Regions from separate parts of the Paenibacillus sp. FSL H7-0943 genome, predicted to be linked through region 3. Evidence: riboswitches for the same ligand, from Rfam matches in the RefSeq annotation. Region 3 holds a riboswitch; each other region holds the start of a gene.
The links. A riboswitch is a leader RNA that binds a small molecule or an ion and turns the genes downstream of it on or off. The one in region 3 is predicted to bind cyclic di-AMP.
Positions count from the first base shown of each region.

Region 1: another riboswitch for cyclic di-AMP. It lies ahead of NSQ55_RS10920 (KamA family radical SAM protein); the one in region 3 lies ahead of NSQ55_RS16305 (APC family permease).
Region 2: another riboswitch for cyclic di-AMP. It lies ahead of NSQ55_RS25725 (alpha/beta hydrolase); the one in region 3 lies ahead of NSQ55_RS16305 (APC family permease).

Region 1 is NZ_CP150148.1:2,551,643-2,557,273, reverse strand. Features, by position in the region: gene NSQ55_RS10925 (AraC family transcriptional regulator) at 3-1,670, shown strand; cyclic di-AMP (ydaO/yuaA leader) riboswitch at 1,719-1,860, shown strand; gene NSQ55_RS10920 (KamA family radical SAM protein) at 2,001-3,170, shown strand; gene NSQ55_RS10915 (YafY family protein) at 3,313-4,224, shown strand; gene NSQ55_RS10910 (DinB family protein) at 4,308-4,823, shown strand; gene NSQ55_RS10905 (YdeI/OmpD-associated family protein) at 4,880-5,449, shown strand.
Region 2 is NZ_CP150148.1:5,892,426-5,898,056, reverse strand. Features, by position in the region: gene NSQ55_RS25740 (alpha-glucuronidase family glycosyl hydrolase) at 1-1,542, shown strand, start outside; gene NSQ55_RS25735 (Nif3-like dinuclear metal center hexameric protein) at 1,561-2,361, shown strand; gene NSQ55_RS25730 (hypothetical protein) at 2,446-2,619, shown strand; cyclic di-AMP (ydaO/yuaA leader) riboswitch at 3,054-3,240, shown strand; gene NSQ55_RS25725 (alpha/beta hydrolase) at 3,346-4,155, shown strand; gene selD (selenide, water dikinase SelD) at 4,676-5,631, shown strand, end outside.
Region 3 is NZ_CP150148.1:3,738,017-3,743,647, reverse strand. Features, by position in the region: gene NSQ55_RS16315 (DsbA family protein) at 1-703, shown strand, start outside; gene NSQ55_RS16310 (disulfide oxidoreductase) at 700-1,164, shown strand; cyclic di-AMP (ydaO/yuaA leader) riboswitch at 1,359-1,518, shown strand; gene NSQ55_RS16305 (APC family permease) at 1,643-3,460, shown strand; gene NSQ55_RS16300 (iron-hydroxamate ABC transporter substrate-binding protein) at 3,664-4,671, shown strand; gene NSQ55_RS16295 (iron ABC transporter permease) at 4,892-5,631, shown strand, end outside.

The sequences.
Region 1 (5,631 bases), 1.2 Mb from region 3:
CCATGCTGCATACATCATCGTCCTGCCCCCCACTCCACTCTCTGCTATTTCAGCTAAACGAGGCCGAACTGATGATTCAAGCTGCCGATTCAAGCTCTATAACGCGTACAACCCAGGACTATACCCTTCTCATATTTACTGGAGGGAACGGACAATTGAACCTCGATGATCAAAGCGTGATACTAAGTACGGATAAATGTTATCTACTATCTCCTGGAATCTCCTATAGTACGGACAACCAGGAGCTGACGTTGTATTATTACCTCATCACCTTTACAGCAATTTATACAACCGAGCATCCTAAACGATATTCTGGAGAGCTGCTTTCCGGCAGACGGGAGTTAATTGTGCACCCGTTCACCAAGGTAATCCGACTAGTCGAAGACCTGCTCATGAACAGGAATAACACCGATGATGTACAACAATTCAAGCGACAATTAAAATTCCAAGAATTGCTGCTGCTACTTTTTGAGCATAATTACCCTTCCAAACACCTGCCAAGTCCTACGGAATCCGTAGAAAAGACCATAACATTCATTCAGGAGCATTATACAGAGAGTATCACCGTGAAGCAGTTAGCTGAACTGGCGGGAATATCAATCTGGCAATATACACCGATCTTTCAGCAGCTTACGGGTAAAAAGCCGCTTGAATACCTGACGGATCTGCGCATTAATCATTCCAAACGATTCCTGCAGGAATCGACTGAACCACTGCGGGAAATCGCCAGACTGGTCGGCTTCTCGGACGAATACTATTTCAGCCGCCGCTTTCGGCAAAAAACCGGAGTTACACCCGGACAATATGCACATCAGCAAAGTCGTAAGCTTACCGTCAAGGATTGGACGGGTCATGAGGTGGAGATTCCAGAGCGAGCGAAACGTATTGTCTATCATGGCGAAACACTTGGCGACCTTCTCGCGTTAGGCGTAAAGCCTATCGGTGGAGATGAAGCGTTCGCCCGGAACAGCGTCTATAAACATCGGCTTAAGAAGCTCGCCAACGTCGGGTTTCCACTGGACCCGCAGTTGACCGCTTCCCTAAACCCAGATTTGATCATTTTGGCAAATAGTGATGAAAGAGCCTACAGAGCAGTTTCTGGTATCGCTCCGACACTCACCTTTGATTCCTTTGCGCCTCTCGACAACCGAATGCGGACATTAGGCAGTTGGCTAGGTAAACAGCGCGAAGCCGAAGCATGGCTGGAGTCATTCACAATCAAAAACGCTGCCATGTGGCAGCAGCTTTACACGACAACCCTTCAAGTTGGAGAAACCGCCTCTGCTTTGGTCTATGATCATGGAGATCATCTATATGCTATGGGAATGTCCGGATTCTCCACTGCGCTTTATGCCCCATGTGGTTTACAACCGACCGAAGAGATCCAGGCCATATTGGACGAAGAGTTAGGGTTCGCCGAAGTTGATCCAACGCGACTGCCTGCCTACGCCGGAGATCATATCTTCATGCTCATTCCGGAACGCAAAGACTCGCGAGCTGCGATGGAACGATTACTAGACAGTTCACTTTGGAACAGTCTCCCGGCAGTACGTCAGGAACATGTTTATCTGCTCGACGGAAGCAAATGGAACTCTAGTGATGCGTTAACCCGGGAGAAGCTGCTAACGCTGTTGCCAAAACTACTCGGCGGAAGTAGCGCTAGCAATTAAAGGTGAATCTAGGATTCTCTTTTGACTTTTCAAAACTTCATAGGGTATACTTTATCTACGCTTAATTTCCAACTTTTACAGTTGAAAAGCGGGGGAACCAGTTAATTGGGGCGAATCATTGAGCATTAGAATGTAGGGTACCATCTTACCCGAGTCCGTCAGCTAACCTCGTCAGCAGTGGATGGGTCTGCTTTTCATGTTATTTACATAACCAGAGACCCTTGCTAAGGGTCTCTTTTTGTGCTTTTTTTGGACCCTGCTGGCAGTAGATTGGCCTTTGACACTAAGGCTCCCTCATTTCTCACACTACGAGACAAAGGAGAGATGTACGTGCAAAAGGTAAAGTACTTCACGGATATTAACAAAATAGCTATGTTGTCTGAGCTGGAAAAAGAGAATCTGAAAGAAATTACGGACAAATTTGTTTTTCGTGTAAATGACTACTATCTGTCTTTAATTAACTGGGATGATCCAAATGATCCCATCCGTAAGCTGGTTATTCCTAACGAAGGTGAACTGCTGGAATATGGGCGCTGGGACGCCTCCGATGAGGACACGAATTATGTGGTACCTGGTTGTCAGCACAAGTATAGAACAACTGCACTGCTGATTGTATCCGAGGTCTGCGGGGCTTATTGCCGCTACTGTTTCCGTAAGCGTCTGTTCCGAAATGACGTGAAAGAGGCGATGGCTGATGTCTCTCCGGGCTTGGAGTATATCGCAAAGAATCCGGAGATTAACAACGTACTTCTTACGGGCGGGGACAGTTTAATTCTCTCCACACCGAAGCTAAGATCCATTATTGAAAATCTAAGAAGCATTGAGCATGTTAAGATCATTAGACTAGGTTCCAAAATTCCCGTATTTAATCCGATGCGGATCTCTGAAGACGAAGAGCTGCTGGAGCTGATTCGTACTTACTCTACCGAAGACAAACGAATCTATGTTATGGCGCACATCAATCATCCTCGTGAAATCACACCTGAAGCCAAAAAAGCATTTAAAGCTCTCCACAACGCAGGGGCAATTGTCGTAAATCAGACCCCCATCCTCAAAGGCATCAACGATGATCCCGTTATTTTAGGGGAACTACTGGACCGGCTTTCATGGGCTGGCGTTACACCCTACTACTTCTTTGTGAACCGGCCCGTAGCCGGAAACCGAGATTTCGTATTACCGCTCGAGCAAGTCTATCAAATTGTAGAAGAAGCCAAAGCCAGAACCTCAGGACTTGGCAAAAGAGTACGCTTATCCATGAGCCACACCTCAGGAAAAATAGAAATTCTCGCCATTGATAACGGGAAAGCCTATCTCAAATACCATCAATCCAGAGATCAGGAATACGGAAAATTTATGATTCTAGATTGTCCAAAGGACGCCGAATGGTTCGATGACCTGCCTGGGAATGAGCAATATTGGACCCCACCTGTGAAAAAAAACGATGCTATTATTTCTGTTAATGATTTATCAGGCGAGCCTGCGGATTTAATCTGTAAATAGATTAATCAGCTCTGTCAGACTCTGTCATAGGATATTTCTTCATCACCAACAACAAAACTCCTCCCGCCCAAAATTAGCCCGAAAAAATCTATGATATAATCACGCTGTAACACGAAATGGACTAATGGGTGGGAATGCACACATGAAATTGGAACGATTGATTTCTATGATCTATAAACTATTGAACCACGAAGTTTTATCTGCCTCCAAGCTGGCTGAAGAGTTTCAGGTTTCCCAGCGAACAATCTATAGGGATATCGATGTGATTTGTGCCGCTGGCATCCCGGTCGTATCGTATCAGGGTACTAAAGGTGGATATGGCATCATGGACGGATATAAAATGGATAAAAGCCTGCTCCGTTCGTATGATGTCACTTCTCTGATTACTGTACTTAACAGTCTTTCTTCCGTGTTTGAAGATGAGCATACGCAAGGAACCATTGAACGGCTGCAAACGATTGGAACGGAGCCACAGACCTCTAGTCTCGCGGTGGATCTTGAAACCCGGCGTACGGATCCTGACGCACTTCCTCTTTTACGTGCGGCTATTGCGGAACGAAATGTTGTCCGTTTTGATTACATCAGTGTAAAAAATGAACGTACAACCCGTGAAATGGAACCAGTAAAGCTTCATTTTAAATATAGCAACTGGTACATCTATGGTTATTGCCGGGCTCGGCAGGACTATCGGGAGTTCCGACTTTCCCGGATGCTGAATTTGTTCCTGACGCAGGATACCTTTCATTCGCAACATGAGGTACCCAAAGAGGCCGGCTGTTCAAACAGGGCAGATCAGGTGGAGGAAATAGTGATCCGGGTAGGCCCTGAGGCTTTGGCAGAAGCTTTGGATCAGTTTCATCAAGTCGACAAGGAATTTCATTCCGATAAAAGCATGACGATGCGAATTCCTGTGTATAAGCCATTGGAAGCACGTTGGCTTTGGTCCATTCTGCTGAGTTTTGGCAGCGGCGCCGAAGTCCTCGAACCCCCTGCATTGCGAGGTATTTTAAAAGAGCAGCTTCAAAACACACTCAAACTTTATGAAGAAGTATGACAGTCTGATGTCATACTTCTTCTTTTATATTAACTACAGTAACAAAAAACAAATCCATGACCATTCAAAAGGAGAATGTACGAATGACAAATTATCCAGTAGAAATGTTTAAATACCACACATGGGCAAACCAAACTATCCTGGGGAGAATCAAGGAACTCCCGCCTTCTGTGCTAAGTCAAGAAGTGAACAGCTCATTTCCCACCATCGCTCATGCCCTTAGCCATATCTATGCGGTTGATACGATGTGGTATCTTGTATTAACAGGCACTGCCATGCCAGAGGCTTTTCAACAAAGTATCCCGCTAAATTTGAGCATTCTAGATTCTGTGGATGAATACGTAAATATCTTTGCCCAGCTATCAGAACAATACAAAGCATGGTTACACAACCAATCCGATTTGGAGCAAACCATTCTGCTTGACAATCCATTCGCCGGAATCCGCCAAACACGCCAATCAGAAATTGTGTTGCAAGTCGCCAATCACGGGACTTATCATAGAGGCAATGTATCTACTATGTTACGGCAGTTAGGCCATGCTTCCACCATGAATGACTATGCTCTTTTTTGGTATCAGGTTCCTGCGGAAGCTATTTAATCTCGGATGGGCAAGACGCTCCACTCCATACCTAGAAAGGAAATTGTATTTTAATTATGGAGATTGAAAATCTAATTACAGTGAAAACGAGAGAAGATTTAAGAGTTTGGCTGCAGGAGAATTGTAAGACTGAACAATCTTGTTGGGTATTCGTTAGTATGACGCCAAACCCAGAAACGTTGCTATATTTGGACGTAGTTGAGGAATGTTTGTGTTTTGGATGGATCGATGGAGTGAAAAAGAAAATTTCGGAAACGGAGCTGGCGCAAAGACTCTCTCCCCGAAGCAACAAAAGCTCTTGGACTGAATTGAATAAAGAGCGTGTCCGCCGCCTCGAAAAGCTGGGGTTAATGAGTGCTGAAGGAAAACGGGTACTTCCTGATATGAACCCTGATTCTTTTATAGTAGATAAGATTATAGAGCAAAGGCTAAAAGAGGACAGGCAAGTATATGAGAATTTCACGGCCTTTCCAGCCCTTTATAAAAGAGTTCGGATCGACACGATCCAAAGCAATAAACATCAGCCAGATTTATTTAAGAGTAAATTAGACAAATTCATAGCAAACACTAAAGAAAATAAAATGTACGGGCAATGGCATGATAATGGACGTCTGCTAGATTATTAAGCTGCGCTAGATGCATGATCTCCTGCTGAGGCTTTCGGACTCCAATGACGCTATTTACTAATTTATCGCCTTTTCAGCAACTCATCGGACTCCAGCGCAGCTATTTCTTAGAAACAGGCTCTTATACGGTGATTTTTCCGCCATTAGGAGCTATGCGGTCCGATAATACTCCAAATGGCGGA
Region 2 (5,631 bases), 2.2 Mb from region 3:
TTTTTTTACGAGTCCAATCAATTTCTTAACGATACAAAGCGGCTGCGTGATTATGCCAGATTGATGTCCTCTGTGGGGATCAACGCGATTTCGATTAACAATGTGAATGTTCATGAGCTTGAATCTCTATTTATAACGGAGCAATATTTGCCTGATATCGCGTTAATTGCAGGAATATTCCGCGTATACGGAATTAAGCTATTCCTCAGTGCTAACTTTGCCAGTCCGATACAGATCGGAGCATTGGAGACAGCTGATCCACTGGACCCAGCGGTGCGGCAATGGTGGAAAGATAAGGCTGGTGAGGTTTATCGAGTGATCCCTGATTTTGGCGGGTTTGTGGTCAAAGCAGATTCAGAAAATCGACCAGGGCCATTCACTTACGGGCGTGACCATGCCGATGGCGCTAATATGCTTGGAGAAGCACTGGAGCCGTTTGGCGGAATCGTGATTTGGCGTTGTTTCGTATATAACTGCAAGCAGGATTGGCGTGACCGTAAGACCGATCGGGCCAGAGCAGCGTATGATCATTTCAAACCATTGGATGGCCGATTTAATGATAATGTAGTGCTGCAAATCAAGAATGGACCGATGGATTTTCAAGTCAGAGAACCGGTATCTCCGCTGTTTGGCGCACTGGAACATACCAATCATCTGATGGAGTTTCAGATTGCTCAAGAATATACGGGGCAGCAGCGGCATCTCTGTTATCTTGTTCCACAGTGGAAAGAAGTCCTTGATTTCAATACTTATGCCAAAGGGCAAACTACGCTTGTGAAACATATTGTGGACGGATCGGTGTGGGGAAATAAGTATAATGGTGTGGCTGCTGTAACTAATGTTGGGGATGACATGAACTGGACGGGGCATGGGTTAGCTCAAGCTAATCTGTATGGATATGGGAGATTAATTTGGAATCCGGAGCTGACGGCAAAGGAAATCGCTGAGGAATGGATTCGCCTTACCTTTGGCACTGATGAAGGTCTAGTGGCTGCTATTCGCGGGATGTTAATGGACTCATGGAGGATTTACGAATCTTACACAGCTCCATTAGGTGTGGGCTGGATGGTTAATCCGGATCATCATTATGGGCCGAATGTGGATGGATATGAATACGCCAAGTGGGGAACGTACCATTATGCGGATCATAAGGGCATTGGTGTGGATCGTTCAGTCAAATCGGGAACGGGGTATAGCGGACAGTATATGGGTCTTAATGCATCAAATTATGAGAATCTAGCGTCTTGTCCAGAAGAGCTGCTGCTGTTCTTCCATCATGTTCCATACACGCATGTTCTGCAATCGGGGCAAACGGTTATACAACATATCTACGATACTCATTTCGAGGGGGCAGAGCAGGCTGCACAGCTTCTAGCAACATGGGAATCACTTGAAGGCAGCATGGATAGTGGATTGTATGTGCAAGTGAAGCAACGTCTTGAAGAGCAAGCAGAGCATGCGCAGGAATGGAGAGATCGGATCAATACGTATTTTTACCGCAAGAGCGGAATTGAGGATCTTAAAGGCAGAAAGATTTATTAGATTTTGAACCGAGGGATGATGATAGTGAGCCTCACGATTAGAGCGATTTTGAAAGATTTAATGGGAACTGTGGAACAGGTAGAAGGGACTGTGGATATTCTGAACCCAGGGGAACCGGAAACTGAAGTCACAGGGATTATTACGGCCTTTTCTGCCACACAAAATATTGTGGAGCAAGCAATAGCGTTAGGAGCCAATTTGCTGATCACGCATGAAGGTGTATTTTATAGCCATCATGCGGCGAACGAGTGGTTAGAAGGTGATCCGGTTTATCATGCGAAAAAAAGTCTGATCGAACGATCCCCAATAGCTATTTTTCGTTATCATGATTATTGGCATCGGCAAGAGCCGGATGGGATTATGATGGGTTTGCTGCGAGAGCTGGATTGGTCAGACTATGTGGAAGAGCAGCAAGCGGCTGCTACGATCCTCACTATTCCTGCCATGACTGTACTGGAAGCTGCTCAGTATATTAAAAGTAAGCTAGGGATCTCTTATGTACGCGCTGCTGGTGACCTGTCTCTGTCCTGCAAACGCATAGGGATATTAGTAGGTTACAGAGGGGGCGGGACGATGGCTATTCCACTTTTTAATGATCACAATCTTGATTTAATTATTGCTGGAGAAGGACCAGAGTGGGAGACTCCGGAATATGTGCGGGATGCAGGGCACCAAGGCAGATCTAAAGCGCTCATCATGTTAGGTCATGCGGAGAGTGAAGCGCCGGGGATGAAATATTTAGCTGAAATCTTAGCAGACAAATATCCCATGCTTCCTACCCGGTTCATTGCTGAACAACCCATCTATCAGATGGTTTAATCTGGGGAAATTAAGAGTACGGAATAAATAAACATATTATGGAGAAAATGAAGGGAAACAGGTCACTGAGAAAGGAGTGTTTCAATGGAAATTCCTTTGGAGGCTGATGAAGTATTAAGTCGGATCAAAAAGCTGCAAAGCGACGGAAGCTCGATCAGTAAAAAACAAGTAAAGCAAAGCGACCCAGAGCTTATGAGAAGTGCGCTGTTCTTTTTTCCAAGCTGGGAGCATGCATTGAAAAACGCCGATCTTTTGTAGCCATAGTATTGTAAAAGGAAGCTAAGTGGACAGGGGGATATCTCTGATTCTGCTTAGCTTTTTTCTTTTTTATGAAATCATTCGTGCTGTTCATGTGAAATAATATTAACAAGCTTGCCAAACGGATCGGGGACATAGAAACGACCAACACCCCAAGGTACAGAAACTGGCCCAATATTGGTATTGAAGATTGTCGTTTCTTATTAAATAGGAAAGTACTGGTGAATCACCCCCTTTTTCGCTTGCTTCAGAGCTGTTTTTCTAAAGAAAACGAGTAAACAAGAGCAAAAGAAAGAGAAAATGAAGAGTATGCTTAATATGAAATGAAAAGCATTGCTTTCAACATTATTTTGACCAGAGCCCTCCTTTACAAGAAAACCTTACAAGAGTATGATTCATCTCAGAACTGAGAATTATCTTAAATTTACAATTACATAAGCAATCCGCTTAATTTCCGTTTCTGGAAAGCGGGGGAACCAACAACTGGCAGCCGATGTGAGAGTCGGCACTGGTTATGGGGTGAATCCTGTTCCGGGTGCATAATATGCATCCCTGCAGGTAGGGCAACTCTCACTGCCCGAATCCGACAGCTAACCTCGTAAGCGTATGGAGAGAGGATGAATGGCGTGTTTAGTGATGAATAGCCACAGAGAATCCCTCTGTGGTTTTTTGCTGCGTTTTTAAGCAGATATAGTCGTAGAATTTATTATGAAAGAGGTGTTACCTTTGCCTATCGCTAAACTGAACGGAACTTCGCTCTATTATGAAATCAATGGAACTGGCACTCCGGTTGTGTTTATCCATGGACATGGATTAACACACAGTATGTTCAAACCACAGCTGGAGTATTTTTCCGATAAATATAAAGTGATTTTGTGCGATTTACGGGGGAATGGCAAGTCTGGTAAACTGCTGGAGGCCCCACATGAGATTATTGAGACGCAATGTCTGGATCTGATTATGCTGTTGAATGACCTAGGTATCCGTGAAGCAGTTTTTGTAGGAATCGCCTATGGTGGCTTAGTCGTTCAGCATATTGCCAAACAATATCCTGAGCGTGTAAAAGCCATTGTGGTCGCGGATAGCTTTTGTAGGACTCACGGATCAACAATAGTAGGGAAAATACAAACTATGGCAGCATATTGTAGTTTACTAATGTATTATCTCCCAAGCGAGCTGGTGTTGCCTTCGATTCGGATGATGTACCGAGAGCGCTGGAGTCTGGCCTACAATGAGATTAGAAGAGGGCTGCTGGACAAACGTCCCCGGGAGCTATATCGGCAAAGGCTGGCTACGAGCCATGTTGATTACACCAGATGTTTAAAGGCTTTTAAACGTCCCGCTTTATGTATTGTAGGGGACTTCAATGAATTTGGAGTGAATTGTATGAAGGAAATGGTGTCTCAGCTGCCACATGCGCAGTTGGCGATTATTCCGAACGCATTAGATCCAAGTAATCTGTGCCAACCGGAGCAATTCAATGCGATTCTTCAACGTTTCTTAGAGAAGCAGCAGGGTACTCAGCAGATTAGCTGATCTATTGGGAGACCTTCACAAGCGAAGCGTTTAAGTGAGAAAAAAGACGACCCATAGCCAGGGAGCACGAGCTGGCTATGGGTCGTCTTTCTGGGAAGAACTTTAGGGGAATTCTCCCTAAAGTGAAGGAGATTATGGCTCCTAGAACATGGATTAGGGAGAAATTCCCTAATAATAGGATGTTTTTAGGGAGGATTTCCCTAATATAATGGACATCCAACTAAAGGCTGGCTTATCAGTAGTAAAATCTACGAATGAGCCAGCCTTTGGTTATTTTACTAACCGATGGATGTTGAACATTTACAAGCATATTGTACCTAGAACGCCACTTAATGTCCCCACCCTACCACAGCATCAAATATAGCTCACCCGACGTGGGAAAGAACGGTAGACCTAAGTAGTGATGGTAAGTGTATAGAGGAAGGCGTAACAAGCAGCACATCTGCTACTCTTGCATTTTGTACAATGCGATCTACTCGTGTAAGATTAAGATAATTCATACTAAAGGAGCTGAGTCATGATGTCTCAAGCTGAAACTATAAAACTGACTTCATTATCTTCAAAAGGGGGCTGCGGCTGCAAAATCGGTCCCGCTGATCTCATGCAGGTTATTCGCAGTCTGCCACCAACTGTTCCTAACCCGGATCTACTTGTAGGTCTGGACACTAGTGATGATGCAGGGGTGTACCGTTTAAGTGATGAATTAGCGTTAGTGCAAACTGTTGATTTTTTCACGCCGATCGTGGATGATCCCTATTCATTTGGTCAAATTGCAGCAGCCAATGCATTAAGTGATATTTATGCGATGGGTGGAAAGCCGCTTACGGTGCTTAATATTGTGGCCTTCCCTATTTCTGTTTTAGATAAAAGCATTCTCGGTGACATTTTGCGCGGTGCAGCGGATAAAGTACAGGAAGCAGGAGCTACTCTTGTGGGCGGACATTCCATCGACGATAAAGAGCCCAAATTCGGATTGGCCGTTACGGGCCTTGTGCATCCTGACAAAGTAAGAACGAATGCGGGCGCCAAGGTGGGAGACAAGCTGATTCTAACGAAGCCTATCGGTGTGGGGATCTTAACAACTTCCATTAAAAAGGATCAGCTATCTTCTGAAGAAACCACACGCCTTACGACAGTAATGTCTACTTTGAATAAAAAAGCGGCTGAAATCATGGAGCCTTATGATGTACATGCTTGTACAGATGTTACCGGATTTGGGCTACTGGGACATGCCTCGGAAATGGCTAAAGGGAGCGGCACGGGCCTGATCATTCGTCAAGGCGATGTACCGATGCTGCCAAGAGTAAGAGAGCTTGCGGAACAGGGATTTGTTCCAGGAGGCACTAAGAATAACTTTGCCCATCTGGAAGGCAGCATTCTTTATCCGGAAGAGATGGACCAACTAAGCCGCTATATTCTATGTGACGCTGTGACTTCTGGCGGACTGCTGATCTCTGTGGCCCCTGAACAAAGCGA
Region 3 (5,631 bases):
GAAACGACGGGTAGAACAGGAGCAACAGAAGCAGAAAACGAGAATTTTAGTTATTAGTTCAATAGCTGTAGTAGTTATCATTTTTGTTGGATTGTTTATGTTAGCTTCGAAAGATGCAGCAAAGAATGTCTCTACAGGAGAACCGGTAGAATTCAATTACAGTGAGCTACCTAGGATTGGTAATGAGGATGCACCTGTTAAGCTTGTTGAATTTGGTGATTTCAAATGTCCAGCTTGTTCCCAATTTGCTGGCTCCATGAAACCGAAAATTGTTCAAGATTTTGTCAACGAGGGAAAAGCAGCTCTTTACTTTGTAAATATGGCTTTCGTTGGTCCTGACTCTGAGACAGCTTCACTAGCTGCATTGTCTGTATACCATCAGAATAAGGATGAATTCTGGAAGTTCTATGATGCTGTGTATGCGCAGCAAGGGGATGAGAGCGTGGAATGGGCGACTGAGGATTTCTTGGTAAGCCTTGCTGAAAAAGAGAAATTAGCGATCGATTACGATCTGTTGCGTAAAGACATCCAAGAGAAAACTTATGCAGATGAGCTGAAGAAAGACATTCAGTTGGCAACTGACTCAGGCGTGACAACTACGCCTTCGCTCTACATTAATGGAGTGAAAACGGCTGAACCTTTCGATATTGAAGCGATTACATCTGAAATTAACACCGCCGCAAAAGCAGTGGAGGCAAAGTGACAAAATTCCTATCTTTTTGCAAGCGTAACTGCCTCTATCTGGCCTGGTTCGTCTCTTTGGTTGCTGTAGCTGGTAGCTTGTATTTAAGTGAAGTCTTGAAGTATGAACCTTGTAAGCTTTGCTGGTTTCAGCGGATTTTTATGTATCCGCAGTTATTTTTGTTGGGAATTGCCACTTTCCGTGGAGATAAGCGCATCATTCCTTATGTGCTTCCATTAAGTTTGATTGGTGGCAGTATCTCAATCTATCATTATGCGGAACAGAAGATTCCAGCGTTAAGTAAAGTTCTACCTTGTACAGTTGGTGTTCCTTGTAATAAAGATTACTTGAACTACTTCGGATTTATAACGATTCCTTTGTTAGCTTTAATAGCGTTTGCTCTAATAAGTCTCCTTCTTTGGTATGGACGTAGGGAAGAAGAAGTGATTGAAGTAGATGCTGAGGAGAGCTTAGGATTTTAGTTTTTACTTTGGAAGGTACAAAAAAGCTGAAAAGGTATTAAAATCACGGGCTAGAGGGATAATTGAAGATAATGAAAGAGAGCATCCAATAAGACGCTATATTTGAGCTTATTGGATGTTTTTTCATTCTTTTTTCATTTTTTTCAACGCTTTACTGTAGGCACTTTGTAGACTAATATTAGACCTTGTGAGAAGTTGAATATGCGCTGAATTTTCTTAGGAAAAACGGGGGAACCAAACTTGGCATTCATGCCAATGGGGTGAATCGGAACCGGGTCGAACAGACCTCTACCGTAGGGCTATAACCACAGCCCGAATCCGCCAGCTAACCTCGTAAGCAAGGTGGGAAAATGACCATGCATAAGCATGCGGATCATTTCCGTATGCTTATTTTTGTGTCTGCATTTATGAAATCCACCGATGAAAACAGCGCACGGAAATTCCGTTTCAGCTCCCAAAGAAAGGAACTGTATCCACCATGGTAAGCAAGGTAAAACGACTATTGATCGGACGTCCGATGAAGTCGAATGAACTCGATCATGAAAAGTTATCCAAGGTTAAAGCACTGGCTGTTCTGTCTTCTGATGCGCTCTCGTCTGTAGCCTACGGAACGGAACAAATTCTGATTGTACTAGTGGCTGCCGGGTTTACTGCCATCTGGTATTCCCTGCCAATTGCATTAGCCGTATTGGGCCTGCTGGCCATCCTGATTTTATCCTATCGGCAGACGATTTTTGCTTATCCGCAAGGAGGCGGAGCTTATATCGTAGCCAAGAGTAATCTTGGTATTCCGACAGGGCTGCTCGCTGGGGGTTCATTATTGGTGGATTACATTCTTACCGTAGCGGTTAGTGCCTCGGCAGGGACGGATGCGATCACATCGGCTTTTCCAAGTCTTCATAATCATACTGTTCTCATCGCTGTATCTGTTATCGTTTTATTAACAATCATTAATCTTCGCGGAGTGACTGAATCGGCTTCATTTATCGCAATTCCAGTGTATTTGTTTGTGGTTTCGATTGTTGTTCTGATTATCTCCGGTATCGTTAAATATGCAATGGGTGGCGCGCATGCGAATGTTCCTGAAATAGGCAGCGCCGTATCTAATGTAAGTTTGTTTCTACTATTAAAAGCGTTTAGCTCTGGTTGTTCAGCCCTAACGGGGGTTGAGGCCGTATCTAATGCGATCCCAAACTTTAAGGCACCGGCTGAGAAAAATGCAGCCAAGACGCTAATGATCATGGGACTTATCCTTGGCTTTATGTTTACCGGAATCACTGTGCTGGCATATTGGTATGGTATTGTGCCAGATGAAAAGGCTACGGTTGTCTCTCAGATCGCTGAATCGACCTTTGGCCGTGGCGGATTGTACTTTTTCATTCAAGGGATTACAGCAGTGATTTTGTTCTTGGCAGCTAATACAGCATATTCAGCGTTTCCGCTGCTCGCCTTTATGTTTGCAAAAGATAAATATCTGCCACATGCATTTATGGTCCGTGGTGACCGCCTGGGCTTCTCAAACGGCATTATTTTTCTAGGAGTTATGTCTATCATACTTGTGACTGCATTCCATGGGAATACGGAAGGTTTGATTCCACTATATGCGGTAGGCGTGTTCATTCCTTTTACCTTATCCCAACTGGGGATGATGGTGCATTGGATCAAAACAAGACCCGCTGGATGGGTGAAAAGATTTGTAGTAAATACCATCGGTATGCTGACTACATTGACGATTACGCTTATATTTATCATTACTAAATTCTCGAGCGTATGGATGGCATTCATTTTCTTACCTGCTGTAATGTTCGTGTTCCACCGTATTCATAAGCATTATTTGAATACTGCGGATCAACTGCGTATATGTCCGGCTACTGATAAACCTGTAATTAAAGGAAGTACTGTAGTTGTTCCTGTTGCAGGGGTTACACGTGCTGTATTACATTCCATCAGCTATGCGAAGTCTCTAACAGATAATGTTGTTGCTGTGTATGTAGGCTTTGATGAAGAAGACATTCATAAGATGGAGCAACGGTGGGAGGAATGGAATCCAGGTGTACGCCTGATTGTTCTTCGTTCCAGATATCGTAGTATCATTCGTCCGTTAGTGAAGTTTATCGATACGGTAGAGTGGAAGACCGCTGCGACGGATCACATCACGATTTTGATTCCACAGTTTATTACCAAACATTGGTGGCAAGCCGTGCTTCATAATCAGACCAGCTTTTTAATCCGCTCGTATCTAATGAATCAAAAGGACGTTGTAGTAGCGACTGTCCCGTATCATTTAAATAAATAAGTAGAAGATTAAAGATGAGGTTATATCCGGAACGTTCGGAATATAACCTCTTTTGTATTTTATATGAAGGAAATTGTTGCAAATCCACAGAATTTGAAATTTATATGTTGACACAGAGAATGAGAATCAATATCATTTAAAAGTGAAGCAGAGGTAAAGGTCACCTTTGAATATCAAAGCAGTTACATATAGGAGGGTTTTTAATGTTTTGGCTTAACAGAAAAAGATCAGGAAGCATGAAAGTGACGATGAGCGGACTAATAGTGATGACGCTAATACTTTCCGCTTGTGGTAATAATAATGCTGAAAGCTCATCAAATGCAGGAACAGCGCCTACAACAGCGCCTACAGCAGAATCTACAGAGGCACCTGCTGCACCTAAGACGTTAACAGATGCAATGGGTCATAAAGTAACGATTCCGGCTAATCCACAGCGCGTTCTGGGTTCATATTTGGAAGACTCTTTGGTAACTCTGGGTGTAACTCCAGTAGCTCAATGGTCAGTTACAAACGGCGTTCAGGATTATCTGGCCACTGAATTGAAGGATGTTCCTACAATTAGTTACGACCTTCCGTTAGAGGCTGTAACCAGCTTTGCTCCGGATCTTATTATCATCCCATCGGAGTCTTCTGTTCAGAACGGGATTTACGATCAGTTGAATAAGATTGCACCCACTTATGTAATTGGGGATGAACTAAATCAAGATTGGCGCAAATCGTTGCTCAAGATGGGTGAGATTTTGAACAAAACCCCTGAAGCAGAAAAAGCCATTAAAGATTATGATGTTAAAGCAGCGGCTGCGAAAGAACAGCTTGCAGGAGCTATTGGACAAGAGTCCGCGGCTATTTTATGGTTGGTGCAAAAAAACTTCTATATTGTAGACGAAACCCGCAGCAGTGGAGCTGTATTATATACAGACCTTGGCGTAACGCTGCCTAACTTAGTAACAGAGATCCCAGTAGGAACAAGAGCAACTTGGAATCCGATCTCACTAGAGAAGCTTTCTGAGCTGACCGCAGATCATATTTTCCTTGTAAATAGTGATAAGACTGAGGGTTCGGAGATCCTAGATAGTGCAATCTGGAAGGGCATCCCAGCTGTAAAAGCTGGAAATGTGCATGAAATGAGCTCAACAAGCAGCTGGCTTTACAGTGGTGCGAACGCTGGCAGAAAAATCATTGACGATGTGCTAAAAAGTCTTGTGAAATAAAAGTCGTAATTCACCATGAATGAGACTGATCATTTCGGTGGGGAAGAGCGTGCAGATCAAGTATCTCGGGATACAAAGATCTGCACCATTTTTTTATAAACCAATCCCATAGTACGGAAAAATCGATCCTGCAATTGTACAACATAAATATTTTTGCGATAATGAGAATGATTGTTGTTATCATATAAACCATTGTAACTATTGAATAAGGAGACGACTCATGGTTTCACCCTCAGATTTCGCAAATCGTATTAAAAATGAACCCAAAAAAGCTCTACATACCCGACCGGCAGCTGCCATTGGTATTCTTATTTTTGGACTTGCTGCCATTGCCTTCGGATTGGCACTTTCGGTCTCAGTAGGTGCAGCAGATATCAAGTTAGCTACGGTATGGGAAGCTATATTTCATTTCAATCCAGATTTACAAAAACATCAGGTAATTAGAGAACTGCGATTTCCACGTGCTATTGCTGGCGCCTTAGTCGGTGCTTGCTTCGCAGTAGCAGGGGCTATCATGCAGGGGATGACAAGAAACCCGCTTGCGGATTCAGGGCTGTTAGGCTTGAATGCAGGAGCAGGGGTAGCGCTAGCCATAGTATTTGCTTTTGCACCCTCACTCTCATTCACTTCACTAATGTTGTATTGCTTTATCGGTGCCGCTGTGGCCTCTTTTATCGTATTCGGAATCGGTTCGCTTTCTTTTAATGGCCTGACCCCCTTGCGATTGACATTAGCAGGTTCGGCTGTTAGTGCTTTATTGGTTGCTATTAGTCAGGGAGTAGCTATTCTTTTCAACTTATCTCAGGACATAGCCTTCTGGTTAGCTGGTGGGATGGGTGGAGCTAGCTGGACTCAGATCAAGATTATATTCCCTTGGGTGGCCGTAGCCTTAATTGCAGCAATGATGTTATCACGATCCGTCACATTGCTCAGCTTAGGAAGAGAAGTAGCGGTTGGTCT